2 regions of the Oceanobacillus sp. NCCP-135 genome follow, and region 1 is predicted to be linked to the other one. Evidence: riboswitches for the same ligand, from Rfam matches in the RefSeq annotation. Region 1 holds a riboswitch; the other holds the start of a gene.
What was found. A riboswitch is a leader RNA that binds a small molecule or an ion and turns the genes downstream of it on or off. The one in region 1 is predicted to bind cyclic di-GMP.
Positions count from the first base shown of each region.

Region 2: linked by a shared signal. The riboswitch ahead of AC6HVZ_RS06195 (anti-repressor SinI family protein) and the one ahead of AC6HVZ_RS03125 (competence type IV pilus major pilin ComGC) in region 1 are both predicted to bind cyclic di-GMP.

Region 1 is NZ_BAAKSZ010000003.1:57,484-67,155, forward strand. Features, by position in the region: gene AC6HVZ_RS03110 (GspE/PulE family protein) at 1-1,607, shown strand, start outside; gene AC6HVZ_RS03115 (type IV pilus twitching motility protein PilT) at 1,619-2,659, shown strand; gene AC6HVZ_RS03120 (type II secretion system F family protein) at 2,663-3,859, shown strand; cyclic di-GMP riboswitch class II at 3,906-3,990, shown strand; gene AC6HVZ_RS03125 (competence type IV pilus major pilin ComGC) at 4,028-4,369, shown strand; gene AC6HVZ_RS03130 (prepilin peptidase) at 4,483-5,238, shown strand; gene pilM (type IV pilus biogenesis protein PilM) at 5,251-6,159, shown strand; gene AC6HVZ_RS03140 (hypothetical protein) at 6,172-6,726, shown strand; gene AC6HVZ_RS03145 (hypothetical protein) at 6,761-7,249, shown strand; gene AC6HVZ_RS03150 (hypothetical protein) at 7,340-7,567, shown strand; gene AC6HVZ_RS03155 (DRTGG domain-containing protein) at 7,640-8,947, shown strand; gene AC6HVZ_RS03160 (YtpI family protein) at 9,134-9,427, opposite strand.
Region 2 is NZ_BAAKSZ010000006.1:64,211-73,882, forward strand. Features, by position in the region: gene AC6HVZ_RS06155 (sensor histidine kinase) at 1-961, opposite strand, end outside; gene AC6HVZ_RS06160 (YigZ family protein) at 1,134-1,784, shown strand; gene nagB (glucosamine-6-phosphate deaminase) at 2,386-3,117, opposite strand; gene AC6HVZ_RS06170 (hypothetical protein) at 3,186-3,344, opposite strand; gene AC6HVZ_RS06175 (VanZ family protein) at 3,639-4,145, opposite strand; gene AC6HVZ_RS06180 (anti sigma factor C-terminal domain-containing protein) at 4,218-5,261, opposite strand; gene AC6HVZ_RS06185 (RNA polymerase sigma factor) at 5,261-5,779, opposite strand; gene AC6HVZ_RS06190 (helix-turn-helix domain-containing protein) at 5,889-6,215, opposite strand; gene AC6HVZ_RS06195 (anti-repressor SinI family protein) at 6,294-6,425, opposite strand; cyclic di-GMP riboswitch class I at 6,446-6,531, opposite strand; gene AC6HVZ_RS06200 (TasA family protein) at 6,693-7,364, opposite strand; gene sipW (signal peptidase I SipW) at 7,407-7,985, opposite strand; gene tapA (amyloid fiber anchoring/assembly protein TapA) at 7,982-8,839, opposite strand; gene AC6HVZ_RS06215 (TasA family protein) at 8,984-9,553, opposite strand; gene AC6HVZ_RS06220 (TasA family protein) at 9,622-9,672, opposite strand, start outside.

The sequences.
Region 1 (9,672 bases):
TGGGCGACCTATTGCAGGATGCCGGACTTGTGACGAACGATCAAGTACATGAAGCATTGGAAAATAAAAAGAGCGACCAGAAGCTTGGAGATGCTTTGCTTGAGCTTGGTTTTATTACAGAACGGCAGCTTATCGAGGTGTTGGAGTTTCAATTAGGTATCCCGCATGTTTCATTATATCGCTATCCGATTGATGAGCATGTACTTGGCTATGTACCTGAGGAAATGGCGCAACGAAATTATATTATGCCGTTAAGGATTCAGGATAATTCACTAATGGTTGCAATGAAGGATCCCATGGATTATTACATCATTGATGATTTAGAAATGTCTTCAGGTTTTAGTATCTCACCGGTTATTGCAGCGAAGGATGATATCCTGTATGCGATCAACAAATATTATTTTAAAAATGAAATGGAAATGACCGTAGAAAATCCAGATGGCGTTGAGGAAGCTCCAGTTATTCAACTGCTGGATCAGCTGCTGAATACCGGTATCCAACTAAAGGCAAGTGATATTCATATTGACCCTCAGGAAATGAATGTCCACGTCCGGTACCGAATTGATGGAAGGTTAAAGACGGAAAAGATCATCCCAAGACAGATGCAGAATTCGTTGGTTGCCCGTATAAAAATATTGGCCGATTTGAATATTACCCAGACAAGGCTGCCGCAGGACGGTAGAATTAAAACAACGGTTGGCGTAACACCGGTTGATCTCAGAATATCCTGTCTTCCAACGGTTCATGGTGAAAAAATCGTTATACGAATTCTCGATTTAAATAATGCCCTTATGCATCTAAGTGAATTAAATTTCTCAGAGGAAAACCGTAAAAAATACAATCAGCTGATTTCCCAGCCATCCGGTCTCGTTTTATTAACAGGACCAACTGGATCAGGGAAAACGTCTACACTTTATGCATCAATAAATCAATTAAATACAGAAAATGTAAATATTGTTACCGTTGAAGATCCGGTTGAATTCCAGCTGGAAGGGATTAATCAAGTACAGGTGAATAGTATTATTGGGCTTACATTTGCCAATGGGTTACGGTCAATCTTAAGACAGGATCCGAATATTATCATGGTCGGTGAGATCCGTGACCAGGAAACAGCAGAAATTGCTATTCGTGCGTCACTGACAGGACATTTGGTGTTTAGTACTTTGCATACAAATAGTGCAATTGATACGATCCCAAGATTAATTGATATGGGCATTGAACCGTATTTAGTTGTGTCATCATTAGCTGGAATTGTGGCACAGCGATTAGTTCGCAGGTTATGCCGTGATTGTTTAACAAAAAGAGAGCCTACGAAAATGGAAAAAGAAATATTTCTAAGTAATGGGGTAGAAGTGAATCATGTATATTATGGACAAGGCTGCAGCGTATGTCACCAACAAGGATACCGTGGAAGAATAGCAGTACAGGAAGTTATGGTGCTCGATGATGCGATAAAAAGCATGCTGCTAAATAATAAATCGATTGCAGAAATTCGTTCCTATGCGGGAGATCAGGGTATGGCTTTTCTGATTCAAGATGGGCTGGAAAAGGTAAAATCTGGATTGACTTCCATGGAGGAAATCATGCAGGTCTCAATACAATTATAGGGAGAATCTTTATGAGTGAGATATTTGATAGATGGTTAACAGAAGCTTATTATAAAAAGGCATCTGACGTACATTTAACAATTGGCAAGGCTCCAATTTTTCGGGTAAATGGTAACTTAATTGAACAAGTTGCAGCTAAACTTGAACCATCTGATACGGAACAGATTGTAAAAGAAATTATTTCGAATGAACATATGAAACAGCTGGCAGAAAATCGCGAACTTGATTTTTCTTATGGGATTAATGGCGTTTCGAGATTTCGGATTAATACATTTTATCAGCGTGGTGAGTTGTCATTGGCGATTCGGATTGTACCAACAAAAATCCCAACCATTGAAGAACTGTATTTACCAGCTATTACCAAAGAAATTGTTCATCAGCCACAGGGTCTCGTCTTAGTTACAGGACCAACAGGCAGTGGCAAGAGTACAACTCTTGCGTCCATGATCGATTACATGAATCAGACCATGCAGAAGCATATAATTACATTGGAAGACCCAATCGAATACATACATACACATCAGCAATCTATTATCGATCAACGAGAAATTGGTTTTGACACGAATAGTTTTGTAAATGGACTTAGAGCTAGTCTCAGGCAGGATCCTGATGTTATTTTAGTTGGGGAAATGCGTGATTTGGAAACAATTTCAACAGCGATTACCGCTGCAGAAACAGGTCATTTGGTTTTAGCAACATTACATACAACAGATGCAGTATCAACAATTGAGCGGATCATTGACGTATTTCCGGCAGAACAGCAAACACAAATACGCATCCAGCTATCAACGATTCTGAAGGCCGTAGTTTCCCAGCGATTGCTGATTACAAAAGATAAGCAGGATCGTCGTGTTGCAACCGAGGTCCTTATCAATACAGCTGCAGTGAAAAATTTAATTCGCAACGAAAAACTGCATCAGGTGCAAAATGTATTACAAACTTCGAAGGATCAGGGGATGCACACACTTGAAATGGACCTAAAGCGATTGCTCCAGGAAGATCAAATAACTTATGAGACGGCCGCTCCTTTTATGCAGGAAAGGGGTGTTTAACAGGTGAACTATCAATATAGTGGAAAAAGACTATCTGGCCAGAAAATAAACGGAAAAATTGAGGCAGATTCGAAAAAAGCTGCATTGATACAACTGGAAAAAAGCGGTCTGATTATTTTTGACATCGATGAGACAAAACCATGGAATAAAGATATTATTTTAAATAAGAAGGTTAAAAATAAAGATTTTGTTATTTTCCTAAGACAATATTCCACATTAATTCATGCAGGAATTTCTATTTCTGATTCAACAAAAACAATGATGAAGCAAACGGAAAATTATGCATTACGAACTGCGCTTGTTGATATTGACAAGCGGCTTGAGCAAGGAGAGGCTCTTTCGAAAGCTGCAGAACGAAATCCATTGGTTTTTCCGACATTGCTTGTTAATATGATTCAGGCGGGGGAAGTAAGTGGTAAGCTGGATGAAATTCTCAACCAAATGGCTGATTACTATGAGAAAGAATATCGAAATAAACAAAAAGTAGTTTCAGCACTTCTTTATCCAAGTGTTGTTGGGATAATTACATTGTTTTTAAGTATATTTTTATTAGTATTTATTGTGCCACAATTTGTTAGCCTGTTTAACTCATTTGGTGAGGAGATCCCGCCATATACCCAATTTATTCTGACCATTAGCGATTGGGTGGGAGCATTTTGGTGGGTGCTTCTTGTAGTCGTTGTACTTGGTCTAGTAATTTTTAAATATTTCATGCAGAATGATACATTTGTATATCAGGTAGATCGATTGAAGATGAAATTTCCATTTCTCGGAGTTCTTGTTCATAAGGGTGTATTGGTTCGTATGACACAAACGTTAAGTATATTGGTGAACAGTTCTGTGCCTATCTTACAATCTGTCGAAATCACTGAGAAGGTTGTTGGAAACCGTGTTATCCTAAATGTGCTGAGGCAGTCTAGAAAGTCACTCGAAACCGGGGAATCGATGACAAAGCCAATGAAAGGGCATTGGGCATTTCCTGCACTCGTTATTCAAATGATGCAAATCGGCGAAAAAACTGGGACTTTAGACCATATGCTATTAAAAGCTGCTGAATTTTATGAAGAAGAAGTAGAACAATTATCCAATAGAATTAAGACATTGATTGAACCACTTATGATTATTATTTTAACGGTAATTGTTGGTAGTATCATTGCTGCGGTTGTTATTCCAATGTTTTCTATGTTTGAGAATTTATAGTAAATTAGTAGATATTTGTAACTATATGTATTATAATAGAATTAGGATAAAAGTAGGATATGATGAAAGAGTACCTTTACCATGGGCACTTGGGTATTCTGGAGTATGTAGTGCAACCGGCCTTCTGAGTTTAATTTAAAAACTTACATAATGAGAGGCGGAGATTTTATGCTGGAACGCTTGAAAAAAGTGTTGAAAAAAGAAAAAGGATTTACTTTAGTTGAGTTATTGGCAGTTATTGTTATTTTGGGGATTATTTTGGCGATAGCGGTACCGAGTATTGGGAATGTGATTAGTAAATCTGAAGATGATGCTCTTGAAGCAAATATGGATTTATTTGAAAATGCAGCAAGACTTGCATATGTCTCTGGAGAACAAAAGGATTCATACACATTAAAGGACTTAGTAGATGATGGATTTTTAGATGCTATTCCTGAAGGTTTCGAGGACTCTAATAAAGTAATTGTAAAAAACAATGGTGGTTCGTTTGTTTATGAAACAAGAGAGTGAAAGTGATAGTTAGTAATAAAATAATTTAATTTGTAAAATTTAGCGCCTATGCTTCTATCAGTTGCAGGGCGTTTTCTTCAATTACTATTTTATATATAATAAGGAGCAACTACATGAACATCTCTCTAATTCTATTATTCTTCCTCTTCGGCCTAATTTTCGGCTCATTCTTTAACGTTGTAGGATTACGCCTGCCAAATAACATACCCTTTGCAAATGACCGCTCCATCTGTCCAAACTGCACACATCAATTAACCTGGTATGAAAATATACCACTACTATCTTTTGTCATCCAAGGAGCGAAATGTCGTCATTGCAATGAAAAAATTTCATATATTTATCCGACAATTGAATTATCCACAGGAATTTTATTTGCATTAAGCTACATCAAAAAAGGATTAAATATAGAATTAATTACAGCATTACTACTTGTTTCCATGCTCATGATCATTCTGGTGTCTGATGGTAAATACATGCTAATCCCAAACAAAGTACTCCTATTTTTCTTGCCTCTTTTCATTATCGCTCGTATCATCCATCCACTTGATCCATGGTGGTCATCTATTCTGGGTGCGATCATCGGATTTGTACTTCTAGCAATAATTATCTTAGTAAGTCGTGGTGGCATGGGTGCAGGGGATATGAAGCTGTTCGGGGTGTTGGGTATTGTTTTAGGGGTTGATAAAGTCTTATTGGCTTTTTTTCTGTCCTGTATAATTGGTGCCGTTATTGGTATGCTGCTGCTTTTATTCAAATTAATTGATCGAAAGCAGCCAGTACCATTTGGACCTTACATTGTCATTGCAACATTGATTACCTATTTTTACGGAGATTCTTTACTTAAATGGTATTTTAATTATTTCATATAAGCGGGTGACAACATGGGATTTATGAATAATGGAAGATTACATATTGTTATTACGAATCGGGTATTACGTTACGCTTTTACTAAAAATAATTCTGTCGAAACCCCAGAGGCATACGGGGAAGTGGAATTGCCAAAAGATACAATGAAAGATGGAACAATTATAAACAGACCAATTCTTTTGGAAATCGTTAACCGACTTGTCCATGAAAATAAATGGAAACGGAGAAAGGTTTATTTTTCTGTTCCTGATGATACGGTTGTTATTCGGAAGTTACAAATACCTAAAGCCTTATCGAAGGAAGAAGCAGATAGCTATATTAGAACGCAGATTGGCAATAGCTTTTATTTGCCATTTGCAAATCCGGCAATAGCGTTTGAATTCCTGGATGTAGATGAATCAAAGAGGAATATTTTATTTTTTGCTTATCCAAAAGAAAAATTAACCGCATTTGAAAAGGTTTTAGCAGAAACAGATCTAAAGCCAATGGTGGCAGATCTAACGTCCCTATCTGTCTATCGTTATTATTATTCAAAACAACAAGACCAAAAAGAAGCTCTCTTACTTATCCATTGGAATCAGGATGCAGTTGTATTGACAGCATTTCAAAACCATAAAGCTATCTTTACGAGGTATATGAAAGTAGAAGCCGAACAGGAAGATATGAGTGAAGAATCAGCTATTCAGATAATCAATGAGTATATTATTGAGATTAATCGAATTATTGATTTTTATCAGTATTCCATTACAAAAGGTGAAGATCGGATCAATAAATTACTGTTATCAGGTGACTTTTCATATTTATCAGCTGCGAGAGTCAATCTGTCTGAAGCGATAAATTTGCCAATCTATGATTTTGCGCAAGAAGTGCTACCGATTAAATATATGGATGTTCTTGGATTGGCAATGAAAAGGGATTTATAAAGGGGTTTAGTGATGAATACAGAAATTAACTTGTTAGAAAAGAAAGCAAATAAATATACTGCTCCCATATTTTTGGGGATTGTGTTCGTTGTATTGCTCGCTTTAGTCATTGGTGTGCTACTCGTTCAAAAGAATAATGCAGCTAATGTAATGGAATCTGAACAAATAAAAATCAGCAAGTTTGCCAATTTACTGGAAGAATATCAAAAAGAAAATGCCAGCATGCAGCATCTTCAGCAGTTACTAGCAGATATTACGAAATTACAAGTTGAAAAACTTCCTGCTGTTACTTTATATGAGGAAATGCTTGGTTTATTATCTACTCCAGATCAACTAATAGGTTATGATTATGTAGGGGAAAACCAATTCATCATTGATGCAGACTTCTCAACACTTGAAGCTGTGGCTGATTATATTGCGTTATTATTAGAAAGAAATTATGTAATAGATGTACAATTAACTGCGGTAAGCAGTATCGAATCAGCTTATCAAGCAACGTTAACTTGCTTTTTAAATACTGAAACCATTGTAGAGGAGCTTGGTGAACATGATCAAACAATGGAATAAAAAATATGGAATCATATTGGGAGGAATCCTCTGCGTGGTCATAATCATTTACGGGATATCCTATTTATCTGTTATTAAACCAATGAAATCAGAAGCTGCTATCTTACAAAGGGAAGCAGAAATGTTTGAAAAACAGTACGAAAAGATGATAAACCAGTCGACTGGGGATGTGCAAGACTCAGCTTTGTTGGCAGCAGGATTAATGGTACCTAATCAAAAATCGCCTGACAATCTGTTAGTAAACTTGCAGAAACTAGCAAGTAATACAAATGTGACCATTGATTATATGGAATCAGGATTACAGGGAGAGAACGGGCAGGAAGCAGAGGATAGCTCTACCAATTTACATGAAAATATGTATTCACTTGATGCTTCTGCAGCGAGTATATATGATATAAATGCATTCCTTAGAGATGTTCTCGATGGCGAGCGATTAATGATGATCGATGCAATAAATATACAACAGAATGAAGAGCAAGTTTTTTTAACCATTACATTTAGAACCTTTCACACTACTGGGTAGCTTTTTTTAATAGGCTATCTTTTTCCTCTACTATCCTTCTGTTCTGATTTAACACAGTGAATCATACAGTATTAGGAAGGAGGGGACATGATGCGTCATTATGCTATTTTGCGTTTATTGCTTGCTGGGTTCTTCTTGTATTTTGCTTGGCCGATGATACCGCAAGCAACTTCCACATTGGAATTGATTTTTTGGGGAATATGGTTAATCTTTTTTTTATTGGTGGTCGGTGCTAATTTTGCAACACTATTACGTATGACCAAACCGCCTGTGATGGAACAGGAAGAATTAAGCAGACGTCGCACCCATAATCATTGAGTTTCAGTCAATTCAACTGTATAATTAATAATAATTAGTGAACTAGTACAGTTGAAAGTTGGTGGCCAACTAATGATTACTAAACACGAACAAATTATCCGGCATATTTCATCACTTGAGGTTGGGCATAAAATATCAGTTAGACAAATTGCAAAAGAACTGAATGTTAGTGATGGGACGGCATATCGGGCAATAAAAGAAGCAGAAAATCAAGGATTTGTAAGTACAATTGAACGAGTGGGAACCATTCGAATTGAGCAGAAGAAAAAAGAAAACTTCGAACGGTTAACCTTTGCTGAAGTCATAAATATTGTTGATGGACAAGTTTTAGGTGGTAGAGAAGGTCTCCATAAAACATTGAATAAATTTGTGATTGGAGCAATGAAGCTTGATGCAATGATGCGATATACGGAAGCAGACTCTTTATTAATCGTTGGTAATCGTATAAAAGCACATGAATTGGCGTTAAATGAGGGTGCAGCAGTTTTAATCACCGGCGGCTTTGACACAGAAGATCATATAAAGCGGCTAGCCGATAAGAAGAAATTGCCGATCATATCTACAAGTTATGACACATTTACTGTTGCTGCAATGATTAATCGTGCAATATATGATCAGTTAATTAAGAAGGAAATCGTCTCTGTTGAGGATATTTATACTCCCTATAATAAATCCTATTATTTATATAGCGAGGATAAGGTGAAACGATGGTATGAGCTTAATGAACAATCAAAGCATACCAGGTATCCAGTTGTAAATGATAAAGGCCGTGTTGTTGGGATGGTCACATCAAAGGATATCATTGAAAAAAATAGTGAAGATTTGATTGAAAAAGTAATGAGCAAGAATCCTTTAGTTGTTCAAGTAAAAACCTCGCTGGCATATGTAGCGCATATGATGGTGTGGGAGGGAATCGAAGTGGTTCCAGTTGTGGACCAGACCTATCGTCTGAAAGGTGTTGTTTCCAGGCAGGATGCGCTTAAAGCACTCCAGCAGATTCAGCGTCAACCACAAGTCGGGGAAACGATTGAAGATATCGTTTCAAATACGCTCATCGCATCAAATGAAGACGAAGCTGTCTATCAGACTGAAGTCATCCCGCAAATGACAAATCAGTTAGGTACATTGTCGAATGGCGTTCTTACTGCATTAATTACAGAAGCAAGCAGCAGATTATTACGTCAACTGAAAAAAGGTGATTTAGTTGTTGAGAATTTAACCGTTTATTTTATAAAACCGGTACAGATAGATAGTAAATTAACGATCAAGCCAAGGCTATTAGAAGTTGGTCGTATTTATGCGAAAATTGATGTAGAAGTCTTAAATGGCAAGAAAGTCGTTGGAAAAGGATTGATTATGGCACAATTAATTGATCGGTAAAGGGGCAAATGCATAAGCAGCCGTTTAGCAATACACGGACCGAAAATAATAGGATGTTGACTGATAAAAATGAAGGAAGACTCGCTAGATCTTAATGCTGGAACTTGACGTGGTCGATCCGGATGTTTAGCTATTCACAGCACACTATAGTGCCTAGAAATGAGAGCTGACTACCTGCTCTGATAGTCAGCTCTCATGTAATCTTCTCCATTCACGTTGGTAGTGTTTCACTTCTTTCAATCCTCTATTTAATTGAAGTCCACCAAGCACTGCAAATATAATGCCGATGAATAAAGAAAGTGTTGTTTGATAAAATACATATTGATTAATCCCGAAGAATAATATAAAGGTTCCAAGACAAATACGGGATTTTGCGTTAAAATAAGATTGAGTCAGTCCATCATTGCTTTTTAGGATTGCAACCTTATAATATACATACAACACAATTGAAAGTACAATAATAATTGGAAATATAACCATCTAATCTCTCCTATTTTTAGCAGTAAATAAAGTATCTTCCTATTTCTTTGAGCAGAAGGTAAGTAGTACTTCGAAAAGCAAATGAAATTATAATGAGCAGTATTTTTCGTCTGAACTAAAGCATCAATCTGGAGGTTTATGCTCTAGAGTAGAAGGGGTTTTGAAGAAAGCAAATTACGCTATCAAAAATCCTTTTAACGGATGCTAAGCTCTCTATTAAATACCATTATATTGTAACCTGTATC
Region 2 (9,672 bases), on a different contig from region 1:
ACATGTCTTTTCTAATTTCTAATTTAACCTGAATTAAACTGGCATCCGCATGTTTAATTGCATTCTGTACTGATTCTTGAACTAAGCGAAAAATTGCGATTTCATATTTCTGATTAAGACGCTTCTCTTCTCCGATTGATGAAAATTCAATTTCAGTATCATTGTATTCTGCAATGTTTGCGACATATTTTTTTATTGTGGGTATTAAACCTAAATCATCTAAAGCCATTGGGCGAAGATCGTAAATAATTCGCCGAACTTCATATAAAGAAGAACGAACCATCTGACGAACGCTTTTTATCTCTACAAGTGCCTGTTCAACATTATTTGCTCTAAATGAACGGTCAACCAGCTCTGACCGAAGTAAAATATTTGCAAGCATCTGAGCTGGCCCATCATGAATTTCCCTCGATATTCTTCTGCGCTCTTCCTCTTGTGCTTCTATAATTTTCAAGCCAAATTCCTGTTTCTCTTTTGCACTTTCGATCATTTCATTAACTTGTCTGAAGTCATCATGTAGATATGTAAGTATGACTGATATTTTACTGGCCAATCCCTCTGCTCTATCAATCATTTGACTTAATGTGATCAGTCTTCTTTCTAAATCATCACGTTTTTCACGCAACCCTTTTTCTTCCTGTTGGATCATAGCCAGTTTTGTTTGCATCGCATGTGTTCTCTCATATACTTCACGGATTTCGCTTTCCGTATAGCGATCGAAATATTTACTTACTTCTGCTAAACGTTGTCTGGAGAATCTTACCTTTTGTTCAAGCTGATCCCCATCTTCAATGTGGCGGATAACCTTTTCTTTCGTTTTCTTAAGCTCTTTAACGAGATGTTCATGCTCCTTGCGAGCTTCTTCACTAATATTAAAAATCTCATCCTTGCTATTTTCCACTACTTCGATCATTTCGTCAATTACATGGTCCAATGCAGTATCACTTATTTTTTGTACCAAAGTCTCCCACCAACCTATGCTATAATTATACGTATATTTCCATAATTTTTATAGGGTCTTTTTTCATACTTGCAGGAATTTCTTTCCTATTATTCATAACTTTCATTTAGAACACGGTAAACACAAGGGTTCCTACATACTATAATGTTCCTTTAAGGAGGGAAAAGCAAGGATGTTAGCAAAGTATTTTACTGTCAAACAGGAAGGTAAGGATCAGATTATCATACAAAAGTCACGTTTTATCGGTTATGTTAGACGTGTTGAAACGGAAACAGCAGCACAGGAGTTCATTCAAGCGATCAAAAAAAATCATCCTGATGCAACACATAATTGTTCCGCATATATTATTGGAGAAAATAATGAAATTCAAAAAGCAAACGATGATGGTGAACCAAGTGGCACTGCTGGACTACCAATGCTCGAGGTATTAAAAAAGCAGAATTTAAAGGACACTGCTGTCGTTGTAACAAGGTATTTTGGTGGCATCAAACTTGGAGCAGGCGGCTTAATCCGTGCTTATGGCAGCACGACTTCCCAAGCCATCCAAACTACCGGTGTTGTTAAAAGGCAATTGATGCAAGGTTTCTCCATTATCGTCGATTATACTTTGCTCGGTAAACTGGAGAATGAATTACGTAATTCTGAACATATACTGGAGACAATCAACTATTTGGAGAAGGTAGAATTTGTCGTTTATGTAAAAACGGGAAATGAACAAGCCTTTAAGAAATGGATGATTGACCTGACTAGTGACCAGGCAGAAATCAAAGAAAAAAATACTGCCTATGTGGAAATGGATGTTTCTTCAACATCAGAAGAATAAATAAAGGAGATGATTTTTTGGTTAGTCCTCAACTTTCGCACCAATAAAATAAGCTCAAACAATTAACTTTGATCAACCCAAAATGTTTCTAATTGTTGGCTTGACAACCTTGATAAACATAAAAGATCGTTGTACACACAAGTATAAAATGTGCAATTACTGCCGCATTTGATTTCCGCTGCGGGCTGTTGCTTTCCGCGGGCACGGCCTCAGCCTCCTCGGAAGAAAACCGCTTCCTGCGGGGTCTTCAGACTCGTGCTTTTCCCGCAGGAGTCAACTGCCCTCCGCTCCAATCAAATGCTGGTACAGTGCAACATCGATTGTTAAGCATTGCATTACAGTGAATACGAAAGAAAAAATTAAAAATCAGCGGAGGAAATACATGGAGACTCCTGTGGGAGCAGAGGCCTGGATGAGACCCCACAGAGCGTTAGCTCGAGGAGGCTCATCAGCCGCCCACGGAAAGCGACATGTATTTCCGCAGCGGCATTATAGCACATTTCTGCCTTCTTACTTGTTGAATAGCTCAGCTCATTAAATGAACTGAGCTTTTTTCATATGTAAATACACGATATTTCGCAGTGTTATATCAAAATTCCAACTACTTGCTTACCTTTGACAATGCCGCTTCATCAGCTATTATAGTAACATGGGCATGCTTTCGCAGAATAGATGCTGGGAAGTCCTCCGTTATTTCACCATTCATTAATTTTTCTACAGCTTCTGCTTTATTTTCACCTGAAACAAGCAAAATAATTTCTTTGCTCTCCATGATTGTTTCGATTCCCATTGTTATTGCTTTGCTAGGCACCTCATCCATAGATGAAAAGAATCTGGCATTCGCATTACGTGTTGATTCGTCTAAGTCAACGATATGTGTTCTGCTTGAAGCAGGTGTTCCAGGCTCATTAAAACCGATATGACCATTTCCTCCTATCCCAAGTAGCTGAACATCAATATGATCAGCATCACGAATCAATGCTTCATAATCCTGACATTCTTTTTCCAGGTCGCTTACAGATCCATTTGGTACATGGGCCTGACTGCTAAGAATATCAATATGATTAAATAACTTTTCATTCATGTAATAGTGATAGCTGTTTGGATTTGTTCTTTCCAAACCTACATATTCATCCAGGTTAAAGCTTGTCACATTTTTGAAGGATACTTCATTATCTTTATATTTATCAATGAGGTACTGGTATAATCCCTCTGGCGTAGACCCTGTTGCCAACCCTAAAACTGGTTTATCTAGTTGGTTTAATTTCTCCATAACTAAAGTGCCGACCTTTTTACTCATTTCCTCATAATTCTTTACCATTATAATTTCCATTTTATCTACTCCTTCATTAACCAATTAACAAAAAAACTACATCAATGTTAAATGTAGTCGTATTGCAACTATTTTGCAAGTGTTTGAAAATTTCCTTTGAATTGTTTACCATTCGTTAATTCTTTTATAAGCAGTTGAATCAACTCTTCTGAAGATTGAATTTTATAATTTTCTGTTTCATCAATCATTTTTGTAAGCATTCTTTTATACTCTTCTTGCTCAGCCATTAAATTCCCACCTTTTAATTAACTCACATTTACAAAACTAGTTAAATAGGACTATAGCATATTATTATGGAAGTTGTTGTCGAAAAATGTCGACTTTTTATTATAATAGTTAAAAACTTACTTTTTTTAAAGGGATTCTAAGAATAACATGCTTTTTTAGAATCCCTACCATTTGTGCGTTGTGTAAGCTTTAATGACATAAACACTATGCTCGAACTTTCACTGATTATGTTAAAAGTGATGTGTTATCAATGTAAGATTATTTTTGATCCATTAATAGATTCGACAACTTTATTATTTTTTTGACGTTTTAATACTTTTTTTCGTTTTCCACCGTCGAAAAACGACTAGACAACAAACAGCAAGCAGTCCTCCAAAACTATCTAATAAAACATCTCCAATATAAGGGGTACGGTTAGGTGTAAAGCCTTGATGAATTTCATCTAAAATAGCATATGCAAGAGTCAAGAAAAAGGATATGAATAGAGTTGTCCTAAATAATATGCTGGCTGCCTTTTTTATGGCAATATAAAACAAGCATAATAGTACAAAAAAAACTCCCACATGTGCCCCTTTACGTATGAAAAATTCAATAAAACCTTCCACGCCATGGGTTTGTACACTAACGACTGAATTGTGATAAGAAAAAGAAATCCAACCCAGGAACGGCTCTAGAAAAGAAAGATCAATCGTCTGAGAGAGTAATGGTTTCATATTTTGTTTTTCATAAGGGGTAGAAGAGGAGTAAAAAATTACCCCCATCCAAGTTATTGGGAAAAGCCAGTACAGATACTTTTGCATTTTGTCACCATTTCCATTTATTGAATACCTTCTATTTGATTATAATCTGAATGAAGAAATTAATCACGAAAATTATTCATACCAATTCCAGATTTCCACGCCACCTAAATGGAACTGATGAAGTAATTCCTCATGCATGAGCCGTTTCATTTCTCGAACAGGTCCTGTCACTGTTGCTCCGTAGACCTGCATGCCGTTTTCTTTAATATAGGCTAACCTCGCTTTATCCAATTTCTTATCCTGATAGTTTCCATGTTCCATTAGCCATTCTATATCTTGGTAAAATTGATTCTCTGCCTTAACAATACTACCTTCTCCGGATAAAGAACCAAATGATGAAGAATGTCGATTTTTTTCATCGTACTCTATAAACGGCCTTAGCATTAATGATGGCACGAAGGTAAATTGACTTGCCCGACCATAGCTCGTGTAATTGCTGACATCACTATCCGTTAGTTCTCCTCCGTAAATAGGCATCTGATAAACCTGTACATCGTAATCAGAAAGGATATTTATTAGTTCTTCGGGATTCATTGATTCAATGGTGGAAAATTGCACTTGAGCAACAAAACCATCGTTCATTTTTTCCAGTTGTGATAATGTTAAGTTACTTAAATGGGCGTTATTCTCAGTGTAAGTTTCTCCCAATAAATCAGGTGCTACTGCATAGGATTGTGTAGCATTTTCATTTAAGTACCTACGATCAAAATTGAGATTTATCTTCACCTCACCAAAAAGCGTTTTCTTAGCTGCTACTTCTCCAACTACAACTTCCCATGCGCCTATATTACGATATAAAGTGAGACTGGTTTCCTGTGTTAAGAATGAATTGATTTCTGCACGGGGGAAGCCATGTTTTTCCACTGCTATCCCCGGATTTCTTGTTTCTACAATGGTTGTAACTAACCGGTCAAATTCTGCTTGCTTTCCAGACATATCATAGAAAACACTAACAGGAATGATATATAATAAATACAAAAAGAAAATGATTAACAGTATTCGTACAACTGTAAATGTAATGGAAAGCCTTGTCTGCCATACTAATTTCCGAGCACTATTTTTATCTACTTTTACTTCTTTTTCATTCCACTCTGATAACACATCATCTTTTTTCATTAGTCCAAATCTCCTTTCCTCAACCGCTCATCACACTCTCGAAACTTTTGCCGCGCACGGTGCAGTGTTGTTTTTACCTGGCTTTCTGTTAGATTCATTGTGGTAGAAAGCTCCTTATAGGTTAATCCCTGTATTTCCCTCAGATATAAAATTGTCTGCATTCGTTCAGGAAGCATACCCATCACTTCTTCCAGCTCCTCCTGCTTTGTTCTTTTTTCCACTTGCTGTTCGGGGTTTCCCAGATCACTGATTGATATATGTTCCATTTTTAGCTTATCAACCATTCGCTGCTCAGCGTTTGACTTTCTAACAGAATCGATATATAAATGACGGGCTACCTTAAATAGCCATGCCCTCGCTTGAAGTATATTTTTAACCTTTAGGGAAACCATTGCCCTATAAAAAGTTTCCTGAAGCAATTCCTCAGCTAGCTCACGATTTCGTGTCATTTGCACCAAATAACGAAATAGAGGAAGCTGATACTGCTCAAAGAGCTCCGTAAATATGTGCTTTTTCAACCAACTTCCTCCCCCCTCTGTATAATAAAACGAAATACATCGGAATTTGTTACACGATTTTTAAAAACACACCAAAAAAAACTGTAGTGCATATCGCTCTACAGTTTTTTTAATCTTGTTTATTTCGCCATTTATTAAATTCCAGGTATTCTTTAAATTGTTCTTTTGTTACGCCCGAATTCATTGCTTCCTGCACAATATCCAGCCATTCATCATCCAGATTATCTGTTTGTACTGCATTATTTTCTTGTATTAATTCATTTACGGAAACACCTAATACTTTGCCGATCTTTTCGATAAACTGAATAGATGGATTGGATTGAAGGTTCCGTTCAATTGAACTCAGGTATGATTTAGCCACACCCGCTTTTTCGGCTAATTCTGATAGAGACATCTTTTTATTTTGGCGCAACTGTTTTATTTTTTCACCGATCAAGTTTCCCTCACCTACTTTCAAAGGGAATTATATCATAAAATAGCTGAGCAGTTCTATATATAGCACAAGTTCTTTTTATCATTTTGTAGTTTCCCCCGCCTCCGTTAAGAATAGACGGATTTCCTCTACAGTTAACCCCATTGTTTTTGCTTCCTTCATTAACTTTACCCACTCATAATCAAGAGAAACACTTTCCACCGTATTATTCATATTCCGTCCCCCATTTTTATACCGACAATCCAGCCGTCTTAGCCAAATCGACCTTAGACCCGTGACTTTGCGTCCCTATTTTTCAATAAGTTTGCCTTTTTCAAATATTACTTTAGATTTAAGACTATTATACTATAGATACAAAGCTATTTGGGTGGCTTGTTTTGTCAGAATAAGACTAGTTTTGCTGTTCTATTCAGAATAAACTACATATATATGTCGATAGTAGAATTTATGTAAATGATCTATTTGAGAATTTAAGAAGACCTATACTCTCGTTTTATTTGCATTTTTGATCTTTTTATTAATAAGAAGGATCAACCCGCCGAAAAAGATAAGCAATGCCCCCATCAGTAAAATTGTAAACATATTGGTTGCAGTATCTGGAAGAAAAAGTCCTACACCCTGAGAACTGCCGCTACTCCCTATCATGCCACTTATCTTCGCAGCATCACGACTGCTTTCTTCACTTTCGGCAGTAAACAGTAAAGAAAATTGAGTCTGTAATCCCTGATATTCATTCCCTAGATGCTCTGGGAATCTAATGGTAAACTCCAGCTCCTCTTCGTCCATCAATGATAAACTTCTTTTTGGAAATTCTTTAAAGTCTTTAAGTTTTCCATTATATAACTCAAAATCTTCTGTCTTGACTTCAAGGATTAGTTCATTGAATAACTTTTTGGAGTCATTCTCGTTTTGTATTGTAACAAAATAATGAAAATCTAGTTTTCCGTTATTTTTAATAACAACTTTTCTCGGAGCCCAATCCCCTGGCTTCATATTATCTACATTAAATAAGACACTCTCCGGCAGTATCTCGATCGAAATCTCCTGTTCATCTGCTGTATCCGCTGCAAACATGATGTCTGAGGCACTAACAGCGATTATAAAGCCAGTTACTATCGCTAATATAAAGCTTTTCAGCTTATTAGTATTCATGGACATCTTCCTCTTGTAAGACTTTTCATTTTTTCAAAAAAATTATTTCGCATCCGCAGTCTTATCTATATTTTGCTTTTCCAGCTGACTTAATGTTCTCCATATGGAAAATGCAGAATATCCGAGCATTAGTATACCTGGAACAATGAGAAATAATATGGCTCCATTCGGTGATTGTGCAAATTCAATGAAGTATCCAACAAACGGTATGGTAAAACCTGTATATACACCTACAACATTTTCGGCCAGAACAGGGTTTCTGTCCTGGGCATTATTATTGTCCCCTTTCGTTGTATACAAAACTCCACTATTTGTTTCCTGAGTTTCCGTAATTCTGTGTGTAACTAATTTATTGTCTTCTTCCATAAATGTTATTACATCACCTTTTTTAAATGTGCCTGTTTTTTCTCCTGCAACAGACTGAATTGCGATAATGGAACCTGTTTGTATCTCGGGTTCCATTGATCCAGAAAGAACCGTTTTTAGCTGATATCCGAATACTTCTGGTTCTCCACCGGATAATTTGGTGGAAAGTACCAGTAAAGCTACACCGACCAGTAAAATCATAAGTACACTTGTTACAAGTCGATTTATCCATTTTAACAAGATACGTTTTTTCATTCGCCTTCACCTTCTCCATTTGAATTGCTGACCTCTGTTTCTTCTGTTGTTTCTTCTTTAGTTTCTGCTTGTTTAGCTGCCTGACTGTCTTCCGTTTTTTGTTCAGCAGGATTTTCTTCTTCAGTTTTCGCTTCTTTTATTTCATTTTCCTTCCTTTCTTCCCCTGCTTTTTTAACGTTTTCCTTTTCAATACTGATTTCGGTACTTTCCGTCTCATTTTTTGCAGCTTTTTCCTTCACCGGCTTTTCCTGTTTTGAATTTTCTTCTTCGGTTGATACACTATCTATTTCTTGCTTCTTCGGTTTTTGCCCAGAACCGCAATCAACTTTGATTTCCTTACTCCAAATTTCCGATGAATCCGACTGTTCATTATACTGATAAGCCTTAAAAATATATCTTCCAGGTAATCCTGTTTTAAAGGTCAGTTCAGTTGATTCACCACTTTTCAATGCTTTAATAATTCCTTCTCCTTCTCCAAGCTTCGTTTTTTCACCATGCTTCTGGGGATTGCCATTTTCAATATAGTACACTTCATATGTACTTTCAGTCTCCATATCTCCATCGCCTACATTTTTAATATTTCTGTTTATAGTCAGTTGTTCACATGAATCGAAATTTTGATTTCCATGATCAATAAATGCCAGTTCCCATAATTCTTTATTAGAATCCTCCGTTTCCCAGGCACCAATGGTTATTCCTCCGTTCGCCTTCAGCTTATCATTAAAGTGGGCTGTAGTATCAGAGGTGAAATAGGCTGCAGATAATAGCAACAGATACCAGATAAGCACTAATTTACTAGTCAAAATAAACCGATTATTTTTTGATTTAAATTTTCTCAGTCTAGAAAATCTCAAAGACTCTCCACCCTTTCTGATAACACAAAATTTATATATATTCAGGAACACAGAATTCATATTATGTGCTTTTGAATAGCTATAAACAGTTGGGAGAAGACTTTTCTTCCCCCATTATCTTGAATACAAAGCTATTTTTAAAAATCAATTGAAAGCTGGCTTTCCATCTCTTTGGATAGCTTCAAATTCCCATTTCAACTTTAGTTCATCATTTTGAAAATGGTTTTGAATTTCCCCATTATCTACAAAGTGAAAACGCACCGTGAATTTCTCTATATTGCTTTTAACGGGGAATTCATCGAGAATCAGCTGCGGATTATCATTTAATTCGGATAGCATTTTCTTAAATACGATATTTTCTTTACCGTTTACATGATATAAATACTCCACCTGAATATGTTCTCCCAGATCATCCCCATTATTTGGTAATCCCTTATCAACCACATCATAGGAAGAATGAAGAATTACTTCTTTTATATCTACAGTTCCGTCATTTGTCAGTTCAAAATGGCCATTTATCGTATCCCCTGGCACAATGTCTTCTATTTGAATAATGGTCTCTTTATTAATTCCTAAATCCAACAAACCCGTTGCGAAAGTGTTGTTGGTAGCTTCCGTGTCATTAAAGTAGGCAAATGTCCCACCGAAAATCAGGTTTATTCCTAAAAAACCAACAAAAGCTGCAGTAAGTAAATTTCGTTTTACACTTTTCATGTAAATAACCTCCCTTGCTTAATGTAAGGAAGATAAGGGAGAAATGTTTCTCCCTTATCTTTCCGATATTATTTTGCTTCTCCTTCTGTCTGTTGTGCATCGAAAGTCCATTCAAGTTC